2 regions of the Paenibacillus sp. FSL W8-0194 genome follow, and region 1 is predicted to be linked to the other one. Evidence: riboswitches for the same ligand, from Rfam matches in the RefSeq annotation. Region 1 holds a riboswitch; the other holds the start of a gene.

The links. Region 1 has a riboswitch for cyclic di-AMP ahead of MKY58_RS22530 (hypothetical protein). Riboswitches for the same ligand answer to the same signal wherever they lie in the genome.
Region 2: it holds a riboswitch for cyclic di-AMP, as region 1 does, so the genes downstream of both, MKY58_RS12055 (APC family permease) here and MKY58_RS22530 (hypothetical protein) in region 1, are expected to answer to the same signal.

Annotation. Positions count from the first base shown of each region.
Region 1 is NZ_CP150205.1:4,917,543-4,925,085, reverse strand. It holds gene MKY58_RS22540 (helix-turn-helix transcriptional regulator) at 5-847, shown strand; tRNA gene MKY58_RS22535 (tRNA-Leu) at 986-1,068, shown strand; cyclic di-AMP (ydaO/yuaA leader) riboswitch at 1,532-1,735, shown strand; cyclic di-AMP (ydaO/yuaA leader) riboswitch at 1,845-2,020, shown strand; gene MKY58_RS22530 (hypothetical protein) at 2,198-2,590, shown strand; gene kdpA (potassium-transporting ATPase subunit KdpA) at 2,860-4,536, shown strand; gene kdpB (potassium-transporting ATPase subunit KdpB) at 4,638-6,668, shown strand; gene kdpC (potassium-transporting ATPase subunit KdpC) at 6,774-7,361, shown strand; gene MKY58_RS22510 (Nramp family divalent metal transporter) at 7,484-7,543, opposite strand, start outside.
Region 2 is NZ_CP150205.1:2,694,596-2,702,138, forward strand. It holds gene MKY58_RS12035 (iron-hydroxamate ABC transporter substrate-binding protein) at 1-857, shown strand, start outside; gene MKY58_RS12040 (NAD(P)H-dependent oxidoreductase) at 1,071-1,700, opposite strand; gene MKY58_RS12045 (helix-turn-helix domain-containing protein) at 1,834-2,193, shown strand; partial or broken gene MKY58_RS12050 (cardiolipin synthase) at 2,443-3,968, shown strand; cyclic di-AMP (ydaO/yuaA leader) riboswitch at 4,158-4,320, shown strand; gene MKY58_RS12055 (APC family permease) at 4,460-6,283, shown strand; gene MKY58_RS12060 (DUF1961 family protein) at 6,310-6,726, shown strand; gene MKY58_RS12065 (GNAT family N-acetyltransferase) at 6,935-7,507, shown strand.

The DNA.
Region 1 (7,543 bases):
GCACTTGTGGGAAAAAGCGGATGGGGAGCGTCTTCGGGAGCTTGCCCAGTTTTTGCGGACCCGGCGCGCCCGGATGACGCCGGAGCAGGCCGGATTGAAGGTGGAGGGGCGCAGGCGGACTCCGGGACTTCGGCGCAGCGAGGTGGCGCTGCTTGCCGGCATCAGCGTCGATTGGTATACGTGGCTGGAACAGGGCCGAAACATACAGGTGTCTTCCCAGGTGACGGAGAGCATCGCGCGCGCCCTGCAGCTTGATGCCGATGAAAAAAAACATCTGTTTCTGCTTGCTTTGCAGCAGTATCCCCCCGTTTCGGAGGAGGCTGCCGCGGAAATTACGCCGGCGCTTCAGCGGTTTCTGGACCTGCAGGGAACAAGCCCGGCTTACGTGACCGACCAGCGCTTAAACATCGTGGGATGGAACCGGATCGCCAGCATGGTGTATGGAGAATATGAAACGATGCCGGCAAGGGAACGCAACTCCGTCTGGCGTACGTTTACCTCCCCGGATGTCCGCAGCCTGCTCCGGGAACGTTGGGAAGCCCATGCCCGGCACCGTCTGGCGCAATTTCGGGCAAACTACGCCAAATTCGCCGGGGATCCATGGTGGACGGACATGATCGGGGAATTAAACCGCGCAAGCGAAGAATTCAGGGCGTGGTGGCCGCGGCATGACGTCTTAAACGGCCCCGAAGGGAAAAAAATCATTCATCATCCGGCCGCGGGCAGGCTCGAATTCGAGCAGGTTTCGTTTGTGACGTCCGACGACCCGGGTTTGACCGTCACGATCAACGTTCCGACGGCGGAAGGCGATACGGTCGCCAAGCTGGGCAAGCTGTTGAAGGAATGAACGGGCTTTGGTCCACGGCCCGTTTTTACGCAACGGATCATATATTCCCTGGGATCGGACTGGATAAAAGAAATAAGCTATTTACATATCGTGATAATCGGTGTATAATAACAGAGTTGCTGCAAAAGTTAATATTATGCGGTAGTGGTGGAATGGCAGACACGCTATCTTGAGGGGGTAGTGGGCGTATGCCCGTGGAGGTTCGAGTCCTCTCTACCGCATTGACGATCTGACCGAGAAAATCCCTGTTTTGCAGGGATTTTTTTGTTGCACCGGGCAATGTTTCGCCATCCAAGCGTTCGTCCGTAAAAAGAAGCTTTTGCCGCCGCGGGAAATTCCATAGACTCACATATAACGAAAGAGGCCAATGCGGCCTCTTTTTTGTTTTGCTCCATTCTTTATGCTTTTAGGTCGCCATAGGGCAATGGTTCACGATTCGATTGGGCCCGGCCGGTTTGCGGAAAAAGGGATCCGATTCAAAGGAACGCAATAGAAGGGGCTTTCGAATCCATTGCCAAAAACGCGAAAAATAGAGAGCATGCGAGAGCTTGGCGCAGATAAAGACTTTTGTAAGCGGTAACCTGTATGCTAGGGTCGTCATTTTACGCGGATAACGATTTCGCGTCTCCTTTACATGCCGATGCACGCGGGTGTATGATTCAAATCGTAATTGAACATGTTTCCATTTTTAAATCGCTGAGTTTCCGTTTGAAGAAGCGGAAATCGGGGGAACCAATCGCGCGTCCCGTCGTCCGGTGTGAGAGTCGGAAGGCAGGGAGGCGCCGGGGTGAATCCTGCGAACGGATGCCATGGATCCGATCGCGGGTAGAGCGACTCTCACCGCTCGAATCCGTCAGCTAACCTCGTAAGCGTCGCCTGAGAGAGGAATGATGAAACTTGTGATCGATGAACATCGGCCGCAGGGGATCGGATGACCTCTGTGGTTTTTTATTGCCAAAAACGCAACGTTGCACAAAATGGATGAAAGTCAATAGAAACGTCTTTAACGCTGAATTCTGGCTTTGGCCGGAAGCGGGGGAACCAACGCGCCGTTTGCTTCCACAAGCGGATGGCGCCGGGGTGAATCCCTTTGTCCGAAAACCGGACGGGGGAAGGGCGACTCTCACGCCCTAATCCGTCAGCTAACCTCGTAAGCGTATCGGGAGAGGCCCCATTCGTCGTGAGCGATATTTCATGGCTTTCTTTGGTCATGGATGTTGGAAGCCGCGGGAAAGAATCCTCTTTCCTGCGGCTTTTTTTTATTCGGGTCAGCATTTCGGATAAGCATTTTTAATAAAAGGTGCGATTGTTGCGGATTGCCCGATCCAGAAACGAAAGGAGGCGAGAGCCGTGGAGGAGGAACTCATCGTCGTGACGGCCCCGAACGAGGCCGGGCGCAATTTTATCAAGCTTTTGATCTATCTCAAGCGGCCTTTCGCCGCGCTGACGAACAATGCCAAGGAAGAACGCGATCTGAAGAAGCTGGGCGTCTCCAAAGTCATCCGGCTCCATACCAACAACACGGAGGAATGGGTCGTGCCTGAGTGGCGGATCGGCCGGATTTTTATATTCGAAAACAGTTTGAATTTAACGTGCCGTTACTTGCAAATTTGCCGTGCTTGGACGCCGGATTCGATATACGTAATCACCCGGGCGCATCACTCGCCGGGCATTTACCGGGGGCTTGGCGCGGATCACGTCATTCACACGTTGAACGGCGAAGTCGGATTTTTGCTGAAATAAGGGATTTGACAAGGAGAGCGTTGAACCATGATGGATTTTTTAATGATTTTAACGCTTGCGGGCGTGTTCGGAATCTTTTTGCTGTTCCTCATGTGGTGCGGCCATGTCGTGGATGGGGGAGGCGAAGGCCGATGATCGTGGTTTTGGTGCTGACGGCGTTTGTGTTCGTCTACCTGGCGTATGCCTTGATCCATCCGGAACGGTTTTAGAAAGGCCGGGCGGAGCAGGCTTAGACGCCTTCGACCCGCTTATAAGAGGAGGAAACGATTTTGGATATATTGCAGATAGGCATCGTGATCGTGGTGCTGCTGCTGTTGGTCAAACCGGCAGGCAGTTATATTTACCACGTATTTTCTAACGAGGCGAACTGGACGGACCGGATGTTCGGTCCCGTGGAGGAGTTTTTTTATGCCGTCATCGGTCTTCGGAAACGCTCCGGGATGAGCTGGAAAACATACGCCCTAAGCATGATGGCGACGAACGTCGTGCTGGTGGCCGCAAGTTACGCGGCGCTGAGATGGATGGGCGGACTGCCGGCAAACCCGAACGGGACGGGAAACATGGAGGCGAGCTTGTCCTTCAACACCGTCATCAGCTTTATGACGAATACGAACCTGCAGCATTACAGCGGGGAAAGCGGCATGTCGTATTTGGGGCAAATGATCGTCATCACGATGATGATGTTTACGTCGGCCGCGTCCGGCCTGGCCGTGGCGATCGCTTTCATGCGGGGCATAACCCGCCGGCGGGGCGGACTCGGCAACTTTTTCGAGGATTTCGTCAAAGCCCATGTCCGGGTGTTCCTGCCGCTCGCGTTGATCGTTACCCTGGTGCTTGTGGGGTTGAAGGTGCCGCAGACGCTTGATCAGGCGGTGACCGTGAACACGCTTGGCGGCGCTGTGCAGCATATCGCGATGGGGCCGGTAGCGTCCCTGGAATCGATCAAACATCTGGGAACGAACGGCGGCGGATTTTTCGGGGCGAACTCGTCACATCCGTTCGAGAATCCGAGTCCGCTCACGAACGTCATCGAAATTTTAAGCATGTGGACGATATCGGCCGCGCTGCCTTACACGTTCGGGCGTTTCGCCGGCAACCGCAAGCAGGGCTGGATTCTTTTTTCGGCCATGATGGTGCTGTTCCTGGCGTTCCTGTCCCTGACGTACGTCTCGGAAAAAAGCGGCAACCCGCTGATCCATCAGCTGGGCATCGACGCTTCGCAGGGCAGCATGGAAGGAAAAGAAGTTCGTTTCGGCGTGGCGCAGTCCGCTTTGTTCACGGCGGTGACGACCGCGGCGACGACCGGTTCGGTCAATAACATGCACGATACGCTGACCCCGCTCGGCGGGCTGGCTCCGCTGGCTCAGATGATGCTGAACGTCGTCTTCGGGGGCAAAGGCGTCGGGCTGGTCAACATGCTGATGTACGCCATATTGGGCGTGTTCATTTGCGGCCTCATGGTCGGGCGGACGCCGGAGTTTCTCGGGAACAAAATCGAAAGCCGGGAAATGAAGCTGATCGCCGTCGCGGTCCTGGCGCATCCGCTGATCATTTTGGCGCCGACGGCCATTTCGTTCCTGACGCATCTCGGCACGGACGCCCTTTCGAATCCGCTGTATCATGGGCTCAGCCAGGCGTTGTACGAATTTGCGTCATCCGCGGCGAACAACGGCTCCGGCTTCGAAGGGCTGGGGGATAACACGGTGTTCTGGAACGTCAGCACGGGGCTTGTCATGCTTTTGGGACGGTATGTGTCGATCATCGCGCTTCTCGCCGTGGCCGGTTCGTTGTCGCGGAAGAAGCCCGTTCCCGAATCGATCGGCACCTTCCGCACGGATACGAAGCTGTTTGCCGGGATTCTGGTCGGAACGGTGCTCCTGATCGGGGCTTTGACCTTCCTGCCTGTGCTCGTGCTGGGGCCAATCGCGGAGTTTTTGACGATGTAAGGGGCCTGTCGAAATGGTTTGCAAACGGAAGCGATGGTTCGCTGGGAGCGTCCCATCGAAAAACGCATGTTAAGCGATGGATAAACGAGGTGGAGAAAATCATGGACGGAAAACGAAAAAGCATGCTGACGGGAAGCATCGTGAAGCAGGCGCTGAAGGACAGCTTCATTAAACTGAATCCGGTCGTCATGATGAAAAACCCGGTCATGTTCGTGGTGGAAATCGGAACGTTCGTCGTTCTGCTGATGGTGCTGTTTCCGGGGTATTTCAATACCGCCGGACGCACGGGTTTTAATCTGGCGGTGTTCCTGATCTTATGGTTTACGGTATTGTTCGCCAACTTTGCCGAGGCGCTTGCGGAAGGGCGCGGGAAAGCGCAGGCCGACGCCCTGAAAAAAACGAAAAAGGAATCGTCCGCGAACAAATGCGTCGGTTCCGAAATCATCGCGGTGAATTCCACGGAGCTGCGCAAAGGCGACATCGTCGTTGTGTCCCAAGGCGAAATGATCCCGGGCGACGGCGAGGTCATCGAAGGGCTTGCGTCGGTCGACGAGTCGGCGGTTACGGGGGAATCGGCTCCGGTCATGAAAGAAGCGGGCGGGGATTTCAGCTCCGTGACCGGGGGAACCCGGGTCGTGAGCGACCGGATCAAGGTCGTCATCACGAGCGACCCCGGCGAGTCTTTCATTGACCGGATGATCTCGCTCGTCGAAGGCGCGTCGCGCCAGAAGACGCCGAACGAAATTGCGCTTAACACGCTGTTGACCACGCTCACGCTCATCTTTTTGATCGTGGTCGTCACGCTGGCACCGATTGCCGAATATTTGGGCGTTCCGCTGGATATCCCGGTGCTCATTGCTTTGCTCGTCTGCCTGATCCCGACGACGATCGGCGGTTTGCTGTCCGCGATCGGAATCGCCGGGATGGACCGGGTGACGCAGTTCAACGTGCTGGCCATGTCCGGGAAGGCGGTCGAAGCCTCCGGCGACATCACCACGATGATCCTGGACAAAACGGGAACGATCACGTACGGGAACCGGATGGCGAGCGAATTTATTCCGGTCGGAGGAGAGGCGCTTGCCGAAACCGCGTACTGGGCCGCGGTCGGCTCGCTCAAGGACGGAACGCCCGAAGGGCGGTCGGTGCTGGAGCTGATGAACAAGCAGCAGCTCGCCTATGACACGGAGGTTGCGGCCGGCGGCGAGTTCGTCGAATTCAAAGCGGAAACCCGCATGAGCGGCATCGATTTGCAGGACGGGCGGCATGTCCGCAAAGGCGCGGTCGACGCGGTGCGGCGGTGGGTGCTCGCCCAAGGCGGCAGCATTCCGGAGGATTTGGCGGCGAAGTCCGACGCGATCGCGTCGGAAGGCGGCACTCCGCTGGCCGTGGCGGTCGACGGCAAAATCTACGGCCTGATCCATTTGAAGGATACCGTCAAACCGGGGATGAAGGAACGTTTTGAACAGCTGCGCCGAATGGGCATCAAAACGGTCATGTGCACGGGGGACAATCCGCTCACGGCGGCGACCATCGCCCGCGAAGCCGGCGTCGACGAGTTTATCGCCGAAAGCAAGCCGGAGGACAAAATCGCCGTTATCCGCCGCGAGCAGGCCGAAGGCAAGCTGGTCGCGATGACGGGGGACGGGACGAACGACGCCCCGGCGCTCGCCCAGGCTGACGTGGGAATCGCGATGAACAGCGGCACCGTCGCCGCCAAGGAAGCGGCCAACATGGTCGACCTGGATTCCGACCCGTCCAAAATCATCGAAGTGGTGGCGATCGGCAAACAGCTGCTGATGACGCGCGGCGCGCTGACGACGTTCAGCATCGCCAACGACGTCGCCAAATATTTCGCCATCATTCCGGCGATGTTCATGGCGGCCATACCGCAGATGAAGGCGCTGAACGTGATGGGGCTCGGCTCCCCGCTGTCCGCGATCCTGAGCGCGCTCATTTTTAACGCGGTCATCATCCCGCTGCTGATTCCGCTGGCGATGAAGGGGGTCCGCTACAAGCCGATGAGCACGGCGCGGCTGCTGGGCCGCAACCTGACGGTTTACGGCCTCGGCGGCGTCATCGCCCCGTTCGCCGGCATCAAGCTGATCGATCTGGTCGTGCATTTGTGGATCTGAGCATGCTGATTTGGATGGCAGAGATACATGGGGAAAGCTGAACGCTCCTCTTAACGATATGAAAAAGGGTGATATCCATTGAAAACCACGGCTGAATTCGAAAAAATGCCGCATGGCTCCATTTGGCTTTTGGCGCTGCGCTCCAGTTTGCTGTTCATCGTTGTTTGCGGTCTGGCGTACCCGCTGGCCAGCACCGGGCTGGCCCAGCTTTTCTTTCCGCACCAGGCCAACGGCAGCATGATCAAGGACGGCGCGGGAAGAACGGTGGGTTCGGAGCTCATTGGGCAGACGTTTGCCGATCCGTCGTTTTTCCAGGGCCGGATTTCCAGTATCGACAATAACGGCGCAGGCTCCGGGTCCAACAACTATGCCCCGTCCAATCCCGAGCTGCTGAAGCGGGTTCAGGCTTCCATCGCCCGGTGGGAGAAGGAAAACCCGCAGGTTCCGGTCGATAAGCTGCCGGCGGATCTGGTCACCAATTCCGGCTCGGGGCTGGACCCGCATATATCGCCCGCGGCCGCGATGGCGCAAATTCCGCGGATCGGCGCACTCCGGCATCTTCCCGAGGAGCGATTGAAGGAGCTGGTCGAACAATTTACCGAAGGGCGCGACCTGGGCGTGTTCGGCGAAAAAAGAGTGAACGTGCTGAAGCTGAATTTGGCCCTGAAGGAGTTGGGGACGGGCAGGGAATAAGCTTTGGATTTCCAGGCTGTTTCAAGTGGAAGGCAGAAAGGGCAGATCGTAGTGCAGCTGTTATTGCCATAAGAAAAAAGACGCCATGTTCGGCTTGGGACGAACCATGGCGTCTTTTTTCTTCAGCCTGCAAAGGTTTGGTAAATAAGAAACATGTTCAAAACGACGATGACGGCGGAGAC
Region 2 (7,543 bases), 2.2 Mb from region 1:
CGATCGCGAGCGAACCGGCATCAGCCGCGGCCGGGTCTGCGGCGAGCACGGAAAAAGTCACGTATCAATCCGAGCTGGGCCCGGTCGACGTGCCGGCCAATCCGCAGCGGATCGTCGCTCTGACGAACGCGCCGAACGTGCTTTCCCTCGGGGGAACGCTTGTCGGCGTAGATGAATGGACGGAGAAAAACCCGCTGTTCACCGGGAAGCTCAAAGGGGTAGAGGTCGTCTCCGACGGCAATCTGGAGAAGATCATCGAGCTGAATCCGGATTTGATCATTGCCGACACCAGCAGCAAAAATATCAAAAAGCTGGAACAAATCGCGCCTACCGTCGCCTATACGTGGGGAAAAAGGGACTATTTGGCGCAGCAGATTGAAATCGGGAAGCTGCTGAGCAAGGAGCAGGAGGCGAAAGCTTGGGTGGATGACTTTTCGAAACGGGCTAAAGCAATCGGCGATGAAATTAAGAAGAAGATCGGCGAAAACGCGACCGTATCGGTGTTCGAGACCGACTCGAAAAACTTCTACGTATTCGGCAACGCCTGGGCGCGCGGAACCGAGTTGCTGTATCAGGCGATGGGGCTGAACATGCCGGAGAAGGTCAAAGCGGATGCGCTTGGTCCCGGATACTATACGCTCTCCCCGGAAGTGCTTAGCGATTATGCCGGGGATTACATCGTTCTCAGCAGAAGCGCGGCGGGAGACAACTCGTTTATGCAGACGAACACTTGGAAGAATATCCCGGCCGTCAAAAACAAGCATGTGATTGAAATCGACACAGAGGCTTCTTCTTACAGCGATCCGATGACGCTTGAACATCTGCTGGACATCTTCAAAGAAGGTTTCTTAAAATAAGCCGTCCTCTCATGAACAGGCAAATTCCGAAAAGCTTCACACCGGAAGAAGGCCGCAGCACGGAAAGAAAATCTGAGGTGTACGTTCAGCCTGTTGAAACATTTCAACAGGCTTTTTTTATGATTTAGGAATAATTTAATGACTGGGTTTTTTATGGAGAACAAGGGCCTCGCATTCTTGCAGATTTCCGGTCGGGAACGGTGCAAACCCCGATCAGAAACGTTTGGCAACTTCCTTCGCAAGTGCAATCGCTTTTTCTTTTACGAATGGTGCCTGCTCCGATACTGCCGTTCCTTCTACAAAAACAGCCTCTGATTCAATCCCATAAAACCGCAGAATCTTGCTCAGATAGCTGAATCCCATTTCAATCGGCGCAAGAGGACCTTCCGAATAAACGGAACCGCTGGCTTGAATGTGCAAGGCTTTCTTGCCGGGCAACAGTCCTACAGGACCATTTTCGGTATATTTGAAAGTCTTGCCCGGAATGGAGGTCGCATCCGTGTATGCTTTCAACACCGGCGGGACTGAAAAATTCCACATCGGGGAGACATAAACGTACTTATCGGCTGCCATGAATTGATGAAGAATTTCTTCGAGACGAGCTACTTTTGATTCCTCCGCTTCGGACAACTGATCGAATGACGAACCCGACCGAAGCTTTCCCCACCCCCTTAAAACATCGGCATCGATCTGCGGAATATTTTCTTTATACAGATCCAAATGAACGACTTCATCTGCCGGATTTGCTTCACGGTATGCTTCAATAAATTCCGCGCCCACCGCGAGGCTATAAGACTCCTCGGGATGAAGGGGGTGTGCAGTGATGTACAATACGGTTGCCATAATTCAAACTTCCCTTCTGTTTTTAAATGAAGTAACACTTCCAAGCTGATCATATAATATATACTTACTTATGGTAAGTAGGCACAATAATGTGGTATAGTATCAAAAAAGGTACTGAAAAGGAGGCGAACGCATGCCAAAGAACCCTGCCCAATGCCAATTCGTCGTGGCCTTGGATTCGATCGTCGGCAAATGGAAGCCGATGATCCTTTATCATTTGCTTCAGGGCCAACCTTTGCGGTTCAATGAGCTAAGAAGATTGCTGCCCGATATCACGCAAAGGATGCTTACGCTCCATCTGCGCGAATTGGAGGAGGAAGAGATCGTTAAACGGGTCGTTTATCCGCAAATCCCGCCGAAAGTGGAATACTCCATCACGGAATACGGCAAGAGCCTGTCTCCGATTTTGGAAGCCTTGCATCAATGGGGATTGGCCCATGTCGAGCGAAAACAGCTCCATAAGGGGAACAATGAACCAACGGAAACGGACTAGCGTTCAACAAGATTGCTTGTCCGTTTTTTTGATGATGCAGGGGGGAGGCAAGCAGCCAAAACGGCATGTATAGACATACCGTCATGCAGTATTTAAAATGGCATAAGCAGCTTCCTTTAGGGTGTATCAGCAGGTTTTTGATTTTTGAGTGAGCATGTCCTAATTATTTCGCGGAGAGGAGCAAGATGAGAACGTACACATGAGTCGGAACCCAATTATACATCGGAGAATAGGTGAATTTTACTACATATGAAAAACCGCGTTTTTCAAATCGTGATCGTCGTAGTCCTGGTGCTGGTCGGCCTATTTGTCATGAACAGGTCCGTGATCCGCCTGTCGACGCTGATCGGCATTTTATGGCCGCTTTCGATTATAGGCATCGGCTTCATCATTTTTATGGAAAACCGTTCGCCGCAAAGCACGCTGGCATGGTTTTTGATCCTGGCATTTCTTCCGGCGGTAGGTGTGCTGTTGTATTTGCTTTTTGGCAGAAGCCGCTGGAGACGGAAAAACATCTGCACCGGGCGGAAGAACAGAGAAAGCTGTTCCGGGAGATTTTGGCGGGCAGGCGTTTGAATTTGGCCCCATTGTCTTTGTTAAGCGAGAGGTCGGAATATGTCATCAAGGTCATTGAAAGGTTCGGCGGCGGCCCGGCAGCAACGGAAACCGAAACCAAGCTGTTGATCAACGGCGACGAAACCTTTTCGGAAATTTTGCAAGCCATCGAAAAGGCCGCGCACCATATCCATATCCAGTATTATATTTATCGTTCGGACCGCATCGGCACCGCCATTCGGGACGCGCTGATCCGCAAAGCCGAATCGGGCGTGATCGTACGTTTTCTTTTTGACGGATTGGGCAGCAACGGGTTGCGTAAACGCTTTTTGCAGCCGATGAAAGATGCCGGCATCGAGGTCGTCGAGTTTGATCCCATTTTTTCGCCTTGGCTTCTTGAAACGGTCAATTACCGTAACCACCGCAAAATCGTCATCGTTGACGGCGTGGTCGGCTTTACCGGCGGGCTGAACGTCGGCGACGAATATCTCGGCCGTTCCAAAAAATTTCCGGTCTGGCGCGACAGCCACTTGAAAATCGAAGGAAAGGCGCTCTATAAACTGCAGGCCATTTTCCTGGAAGACTGGCTGTACGCAACCAGCGGCCAAAACCATTACTCTTGGGACGCTTACATGAACAGGTCATATTTTCCGGATCAGGGGGTCCCGGCGAATGGGGCCGTTCAGATCGTGGCCAGCGGCCCAAGCTCGGAAGATACAAGCATACGCAACGCGCTGTTGGCCATCATGGCATCGGCAAAAAAATCGATTTGGATCGCCACGCCATATTTTATACCGGATCAGGAAACATTAACATTGCTGCGGTTGTCCGCGGCGGCAGGCATCGATGTACGCATCTTGTACCCGGGGAAAAGCGACAGCGTGATCAGCGACCAGGCATCTCAATCCTACTTTACGCCCCTCCTTAAGGCGGGAGCCTCTATATACCATTACAAAGACGGCTTTATTCATGCCAAAATCGTGCTGGTGGATGACGAAATCGCATCGATCGGTACGGCCAACATGGATATCCGCAGCTTTGAGCTGAATTACGAGCTTGCCGCGGTGCTTTACGAATCCGAAACCGTGCTGGACATCAAACGCGATTTTGAGCAGGATTTCAAGGACTCCGTCCGCATCGCTTGGGACTCCTTCCAGAAACGAGGCATTCTGAAACGCATTTCAGAATCGCTGATGAGGCTTATTTCGCCGCTGCTCTAAGCGTCGGCCGAAAACAGGCGTGAACCATGGCTACGGCCAGAAAAAAACAGGATGCAGCCGTTGCAAGCGATGCCATGGATTCAATTTGCCCGTTTTCGCGCTACAATATGATTCTTTGCCTCTTTACAGTAAGTATCCAACGGGAGTATGATTTCATTCGTAAATGAACTTGTGACCCTGAATTGTCATTTTCCTTGATCGCTTAATTCTGTATCCAGAAGCGGGGGAACCAACGGGAGGAAGGGAACTTCGTCCCAGGGGTGAATCACTTGATTATGTTCGCAGGTCGAGTGTAGGGATACTTTCAATCCCGAATCCGTCAGCTAACCTCGTAGGCGTTATGAAAGAAGGATTTGTCGTGCGCTTTTGAAAGCCGCGGGAAAGCCCAACTTTCCTGTGGCTTTTTTTGGTGTGCCCAATTGGGCCAAAAGGGGAAACAATAAGGATACTTTCATGGAACTTTAACTTGAACAGTGGCGGTGAATGACACGATGGCAGCGTTAAAAAGGCTCCTCATTGGACGTCCTCTGAAATCTGCGGAATTGGGAGAACAAAAGCTCAACAAAAAGAAGGCACTTGCGATACTTTCCTCGGACGCGTTATCCTCCGTCGCCTACGGTCCCGAGCAAATCCTGCTGGTGCTGATCACGGTCGGCGCATCGGCTTTCTGGTATTCGATTCCGATAGGAATCGGGGTCCTTATTTTATTATCGGCGTTGATTCTGTCGTATCGCCAAATCATTTTCGCTTATCCGCATGGCGGGGGAGCATACGTCGTATCCAAGCAAAATTTGGGGATATATCCTGGATTGGTGGCCGGCGGCTCGCTGTTGGTCGATTACATTTTGACCGTGGCGGTGAGCGTCTCGGCGGGAACGGACGCCATCACGTCGGCATTTCCCGTGCTGCATGAGCATACGGTGGCGATCGCAGTCACGTTTGTTATCCTCATTACGCTCCTGAATCTGAGAGGCGTCACCGAGTCGGCTTCCATCTTGGCGTATCCGGTGTACTTATTCGCGCTGGCGATGTTCATTTTGATCGGCGTGGGGCTGTACCATATCGCGACCGGCCAGGTTTCACCTAACCTGCATACGCCAGTCGGCACGCCGGTGGCAGGGATCAGCTTGTTTCTGCTGCTAAAAGCTTTTGCATCGGGCAGCTCGGCGCTGACCGGCGTTGAGGCGATATCCAACGCGATACCAAATTTCAAAGATCCGGCCCCTAAAAATGCAGCCAAAACGTTAATGGCCATGGGCATTCTGCTGGCCCTGCTTTTCTCGGGCATCGTGTTCATGGCTTATTATTTGGGGATCTCCCCGAATGCGCAGGAAACGGTCGTATCGCAAATCGCCAAGGAAACCTTCGGGCGCAATTTCATGTATTTTATCATTCAAGGAACCACTGCGTTGATCTTGATCTTGGCGGCGAATACGGGGTATTCCGCTTTTCCGCTGCTGGCGGTGAATCTTGCCAAAGACCGGTTCATTCCCAGAATGTTTACGGTAAGGGGAGACCGCCTCGGATATTCCAACGGCATCATCTTTCTTGGGCTGCTTTCGATCGTGCTGATTATTGCCTTCCACGGGCAAACGGAGCATTTGATTCCGCTGTATGCGGTAGGCGTTTTTATTCCTTTTACGTTGTCGCAGACGGGGATGATCGTGAAATGGGTGCGGGAAAAACCCGCAGGCTGGGTGACGAAACTTATCATCAATGCGATCGGCGCGCTCATCAGCTTCACCGTATCGGTCATGTTTTTCGTGACCAAGTTCCCGCAAATATGGCCGGTGTTAATATTCTTGCCTTTGATCGTTTATTTGTTCCACAGAATCAAGAAGCATTATGAAGCGGTAGGCGAGCAGCTTCGCTTGTCGACCTGCGAACCGGCGGTTCCGATCGAAGGAAACGTCGTCATCCTCCCGGTGTCGGGCATCACGCACGTGGTTGAACATTCGTTGAATTATGCGCAATCCTTATCGGCGGACCAGATCATTGCCGTATACATCCCTTTTGAAAAGGAAGAGGAAATACGCTTCGAAGAAAAATGGAAGAAGTGGCGGCCGGACGTCCGGCTGGTAACGTTGCCTTCCCCTTACCGGAGCATCATACATCCGCTGAGCAAATTCATCGATATGGTTCATCGAAAGGCCAGCGAGTCCCATTATCAGGTGACGGTCGTCATTCCCCAGTTCATACCGAAGCGGAGCTGGCAAAACCTGCTGCATAACCAAACGAGTTTGATGATTCGCACGTATTTGCTGTATCGCAAAGACGTTATCGTAACGACTGTTCCGTACCATCTGAAAAAATAAATGGACCTGAAGAACCCGGTCGTCGTCTGGACGGCCGGGATTTGTTCGATCCTTCGATCAAGCCGCGTACGGGCGAATACGACCAGTATCATCACGGCGAAATCAACGCCTTCCATGTCTCCTATTTCCGGAGGAAATGGGCGGAGGAGCGGAAATTTCACACGTGCAATTTGCGGAAAAGCTACGGTTTTCACCTGGTCGCGCAGGGCGCAGACCCGATTCCGGGCGTCATGGATGCGGCCAGGCCCTACCGAATGCTGATCGTAAAAAACGGACCATGCATTACGTTTGCCGTTAACGACCTTCCGGTTTTTTCGTGGAAGGACGACGGCGAAACGTACGGACCTCCGCTTGCAGGCGGCAAGCTCGGTTTCCGCCAGATGGCGCCTTTGATCGGCGAATACGCGAATGTCGCCGTATATGCCGAAAAACGGGAAGGATAGGGGACTATAACAGATAATCATCAGAAGAGGCTGTACATGAACATCGCGCCAATGATGTTTCGCGGCCTCCTCTTTTTTTCATTTCGAATAATTCGTTCCACAACCCTCGGTTGTTGAAGTATAATCGATTAAATTATGCAAGCGCGCCGCGTGCGTCTAAAGGGAAGGGGGCCATGCGGCATGAAGAAGGTAAAAGGGGGAGTTGCCAATGAAAACATTGCCGACCATTTCGTTAGAAAGACTCGTATTGCGGCCTTTTATTTTAGATGATGCCCCGGCGGTCCAAAAATTTGCGGGGGATCCGTATGTGGCCGAAACGACTTTATACATTCCGCATCCATATGAGGACGGCGTCGCCGAAAAATGGATCGGTACGCATGCGGACAATTTCAACGGGGACCGGTCGCTTGAATTGGCGATTGTACATAAAGAGAACGGCGATGTAATCGGCGCCATATGCATAGGAATCCATAACCAATTTCATCATGGGGAATTGTCCTATTGGATCGGTAAAGAATACAAAAACAAAGGATACTGCACGGAAGCAGCAAAAGGAATCGTCAACTATGCATTCAAGCAACTGAAATTAAACCGTATATTTGCCCGTCACTTGGGGAATAACCCTGCATCGGGAAAGGTGATGGAGAAATTGGGAATGAAATACGAAGGAACGTTAAGGCAGCACGTGTTAAAAAACGGCGAGTATGACGATCTGGTTTATTATGGTCTTTTAAAAGATGAATGGAGTGATCCAAACGAGAAGTTGCCTAGCCTTTTATGACAGAACATAGATGCATGACAAGCTGCGAATCTCGCG